2 regions of the Devosia sp. BK genome follow, and region 2 is predicted to be linked to the other one. Evidence: predicted binding sites of a transcription regulator. Region 2 holds the regulator's gene; the other holds the start of a gene.
What was found. The regulator PhoB, encoded in region 2, activates phosphate uptake and scavenging genes when phosphate is short. The targets are predictions, from matches to a motif close to TGTCATNNANCTGTCAT.
Positions count from the first base shown of each region.

Region 1: a site for PhoB is predicted at 822-838, ahead of DevBK_RS17175 (esterase-like activity of phytase family protein). Genes of this name have one in related genera too.

Region 1 covers NZ_JAIMBX010000003.1:331,268-333,669, forward strand. The annotation lists gene DevBK_RS17165 (alkaline phosphatase) at 1-410, opposite strand, end outside; gene DevBK_RS17170 (hypothetical protein) at 523-744, opposite strand; gene DevBK_RS17175 (esterase-like activity of phytase family protein) at 907-2,217, shown strand; gene DevBK_RS17180 (MurR/RpiR family transcriptional regulator) at 2,298-2,402, opposite strand, start outside.
Region 2 covers NZ_JAIMBX010000001.1:593,503-595,904, forward strand. The annotation lists gene DevBK_RS02880 (GGDEF domain-containing protein) at 89-1,225, shown strand; gene phoB (phosphate regulon transcriptional regulator PhoB) at 1,222-1,923, opposite strand; gene phoU (phosphate signaling complex protein PhoU) at 2,029-2,402, opposite strand, start outside.

The DNA of each region.
Region 1 (2,402 bases), on a different contig from region 2:
TGATCGACGCCGATGGTGCCATTGAGCGACTTTACGCCCGAGGTGATGGCCGTCGCGGTCGGCGCGGAATCGGCGACCTGGCTGTCATGGGTGTAGGTCTTGACGAGCGCTGTGTGCGGCAGCAGCGTCTCAAAGGCGAGGGAGTGGCTTTCGCCATCGACGCCGGCGAGCTGGCCTTCATGGATGCGGGCAGCGGTGATGGTTGGGACCGAGAGGCCATCGACGATGAAGACGATGACGTTTTTGGCCTTGCCGGTATTGGGCTGGACCGCTTCCTTGGCGGCGAGCTGTTCCTGGGCAGCGAGGAAGTAGCTGTCATTGGCCTGCGGCACTGCAGTCTGCGCGAGTACGGGGACAGTGAGAGCGAGCGTCGAAACGCCGGCGAAGAGAGCTCGGGAGAGCTTGACCATGAAATTCACCTATCTGTTGCGGCGTCCCGCGAAGACTAGGAAGCGGGTGGTCGAGCCATAGACAAGCGGTGTGACAGGCATGTGTAACTCCCTGTCGCACAGATCAATTCGTTCAATCCTCGGCGGTGTGTGTGGAAATCGCGAAGTTCTGGAGTGCGCGGCTCGTTTCAAGATCCACGGCACTCTTGTCGATCATCACGCCAAAGGCGGCGCGGATAATCTGCTTCTTGGATACTTTGGGATGGGCCTTGCGGATGGTCTTCAGCGCATCATCGGGTTTGGGCATTTCAGCGAGAACGCGGACGATGGTCTGTTCGAGGCTTTCGGTCTTCATAACGCACCTATTCAGAATTGGCGGCATGTAGGCAGGTCGAACTGTCATAATCCAGCGCCCCAAAAGCAGGGTGGCATTGTCATGCGGCGGTCACGCCCCTGTGATGGTCGCGACATCATGGCTGGCTAGGGCAGGGCGTCCATTTTAATTCTGGAGATGACCATGCTCAAAGCTCTCGCCCTTGGCGTCAGCCTCAGCCTCCTTGCAACCCTTGCAATGGCTCAAGAGGCGGAAGGTCCGGCAAAATTTGACGCCGTGCTCAAGGCCCATGCCGAGCTTCCGGCCCAGACCTTTCTGCCTGTTCCAGCCGATGCACCCGCGGGCCTCCAGATGTCCGGCCGCTTCACCTCGGGCACAAGGGTCGAGACGCCCTATGGTTGGGCCAATCCCGCTTCGGGCATTGCCATGCCGTTTCCCGGCCAGCCGCTACAGGGCATGAGCGGCGTGCGTTCGCTGGGCGATGATCGCTTTCTCTTCCTCACCGACAATGGCTTTGGCACCAAGGCCAACTCGTCGGACGCCATGCTGATGTTCAACATCCTCAAGATGGATTGGGATGCTGGCAAAGTCGGCATCGAAAAGACCATCTTCCTTAGAGATCCGAACCGCGTCGTTCCTTTTCCGATCGTCACCGAGCATAGCGACAGCCGTTATCTCACGGGCGCCGATTTCGACCCTGAATCCATTCAGCCGGTTGGCGAAAATTATTGGATCGGCGACGAATTCGGCCCATGGCTGATCGAAGTCGATGCCGAGGGCGTCTTGTTGCAGGTCGTCAAAACCAATCCCGGTGGCATCGATTACAAGTCGCCGGACAACCAGTTCACGTCGCAACCTGCTGCCGGCGCAACCGTCACCGGCATCAATACCGGCCGGTCGGGCGGCTATGAAGGCATTGCTCAATCGGCCGATGGCAAGACGCTTTATCCGCTTCTGGAAAAGCCGTTCTTCGACGAGGCCGCTGGTGCGCTCGAAACCGTGGACGGCAAACCGGTTATCCGGATGCTGGAATTCAACGTCGCCGACGCCACCTGGAGCGACACCGTTCGCTACTATCCGCTCGACGATGCCAGCCATGCCATCGGCGACTTCAATCTCTTTGACGGCACGCGTGGCCTCATCATCGAGCGCGATAACAATGAAGGTGACGATGGCCGCGAAAAGGCTGCGGCCTTCAAGCGCATCTATCTCATCGATCTCACGCGGGCCGACGAAAACGGTGTGCTTGAAAAGATCGCCTATATCGACCTGATGGCGATCAAGGATCCAGACGCTATGGCGCCGCGCGGCACAAAGGATGGCGTCTTCACCTTCCCATTCGTTACCATCGAAGACGTCGATCTTGTCGACCCAACCACCATCATCGTTGCCAACGACAACAATTATCCTGGCTCGACCGGGCGCGAAGCTGGCCGGGCGGATGATAACGAATACATCCTGCTCGACGTCGCTGAGTTTTTGAAGGCGGAGTAATCTAGAGGTTAAGTGGGGGACGGGTCAGATCCGTCCCCCGCGTTTGAAAAAGGCATCCTCTAGTAACGACCGACTTACATTTACACGCGCTTGACCGAGAGCACGTCGAAGGTTTTGTCGATCGTCGTGACGGCGCGGTCGTAGTCGGCGAGGGCCAGCGCGGCGATCAGGGTGTCGATGACAGC
Region 2 (2,402 bases):
CTGGTCTGACCTTAGGTTGAAAGAGAGGCGGAGGCGAATCCGCTTGGGCGGCGTTACAGGCCGCAAAGTGTTTCTGCCGGGGAGTTTTATGGTCAGCCTCAATTGGGTGACGACGTCGGGTTTTGCCATTCTGGCAATCCTTTGCGTCTGCGTTTTCCTCGGCATGCGACGCATGCCTTCTTTGGCATGGCTTGTCGCGACCGCTGTAATCGCGACGATCGAGACCGTTTTTCTGGCCAATGCACAATTTGAGACCGTAAGCTCCAATGCCGTCGCCGTGCTGACGCCACTGGCCTATATCTGCTTTGGCGAGGCCATTCGCGCGGCGCTTGGGCAGCGGAGCCGGAACTGGTGGCTCTATGGCGCTGTGGCTGTGTTCACTCTTGCAGCTGTATCGCTGAAGCTGGCCGATGTGCCGTTCAGCTATCGGACGCCGGTGTTTCAGATCGCTTGTGCGCTGGCGCTTTGGGACGGCATCTATCGGCTGGCCAAGTTGCCGACGCGCAGCTTTATCGATCACGGCCTGATCGGGGTGGTCGGCGGGCTGTTCGCCATCTTCATTTTCAGGGCGGTGACCTATCCGTTCATCTACGGGCCGGACGTCGCCTATGCGGTCATTCGTGCGGGCGATATCGAGCGGGCGACGCTCATGCTCTCGGCATTGCTGTCGGCTGTAGCTATTCTTTTGACGCTCGCGCGGATCATCAATGGCGTCATCGTGGCTTATCGGCGGCGCTCGGAGCTCGACAGCCTCACGGGGCTTTTGAACCACCAGGCGTTTCATCAATTGGCGAGCGTCGCCGGCAAGACCGGTGGCAGCGTGATTTTCTGCGATATCGATCATTTCAAATCGATCAATGACCGGTTCGGCCATTCGGCGGGCGACAAGGCGCTGTGCGCCTTTGCCGAGCTGTTGCGCTTGAGCGGTTATCAGACCGGGCGTCTGGGTGGCGAGGAATTTGCCGTGCTGGTGCCGGGCGGGTCGATCGCGGTGGCGATGATCGAGGCTGATCGGCTGCGCAAGAAATTCAGTGACCTGCGGCATGCCAATATGCCGGGCGATCTGCGGATTACGGCGAGCTTCGGCATTGCCGAATATGAAGCAGGCGCGGAGCCGCGGCAGGCGTTTTCGAAGGCGGACGCGGCGCTTTATGCGGCCAAGTCAAGCGGCCGCAATCGCGTGAGCGTGCATCAGGCCGAGTCAGTCAAGAGCGCTGCAGCCTAGGCTGGCTGGCCGAAGCGCTCGTCGAAGGCGTAGCCGGCGCCGCGGACAGTGCGGATCGGATCGCTTTCGCGGCCGCGATTGATGGCGCGGCGGAGGCGGCCGATATGGACGTCGACGGTGCGCTCATCGACATAGACGTCATTGCCCCAGACGCCATCGAGAAGCTGCTCGCGCGAATAGACGCGGCCGGGATGGCGCATGAGATATTCGAGGAGGCGGTATTCGGTCGGGCCCAAGTGCACGTCGCGGGTGGAGCGGCGGACGCGATGGGTGGTACGGTCGAGTTCGAGATCGCCGACCTTGAGCGCTGCCGTCACGAGGTTCGGATTGGCGCGACGGAGGAGGGCGTGGATGCGGGCGACCAGTTCGGGGACCGAGAAGGGCTTTACGACATAGTCGTCGGCGCCGGTCGAAAGGCCGCGAACGCGCTCTTCTTCTTCGCCGCGAGCGGTGAGCATAATGATGGGGATGCGCTGGGTTTCTTCGCGGGCGCGGAGACGCCGGCAGAGTTCGATGCCTGAAATCTCGGGCAGCATCCAATCGAGCAGGATCAGATCCGGCAGCTTGTCCTGAATGGCGAGCTGGGCTTCGTCGCCGGTTTCGGCGGTGACGACGCGAAAGCCTTCGGCTTCGAGATTATAGCGCAAGAGGATGGCGATATCGCCCTCGTCTTCGACAACGAGAATGGTCGCGGGCATAGGCGTGCTCCATCGATCGGCCTCAACGTCTGGCCGAAAGTCATGGTTCTTGTGGTTTACCCCCACCCGGCCTCCCCCTGAAAGAGGGGGAGGGGAAGGAAGGGTTTACGCTTTGATCTGCGTGCGGTGCAGTTCCTGGACGTCGGCCGTGAGTTGCTTGCCGGTTTGCAGGTAGTAGGCGCGTTCGGCGATGTTGGTCGCGTGGTCGCCGATGCGCTCGAGGTTTTTGGCGCAGAAGAGGAGATGCGTGCAGGTGGTGATGTTGCGCGGATCTTCCAGCATGTAGGTCAAGAGTTCGCGGAAGAGCGAGGTGTGCATGGCGTCGACTTCGTCGTCGCGGTTGCAGACTTCGACGGCGGCTGCCGCATCGCGATTGGCATAGGCGTCGAGGGAGTCCTTGAGCTGACGGAGGACAAGGGCGGTCATGTTCTTGACGCCATTGTAGAAGGTCGGCTGCAGGTTGATGCCTTCGAGTTTCA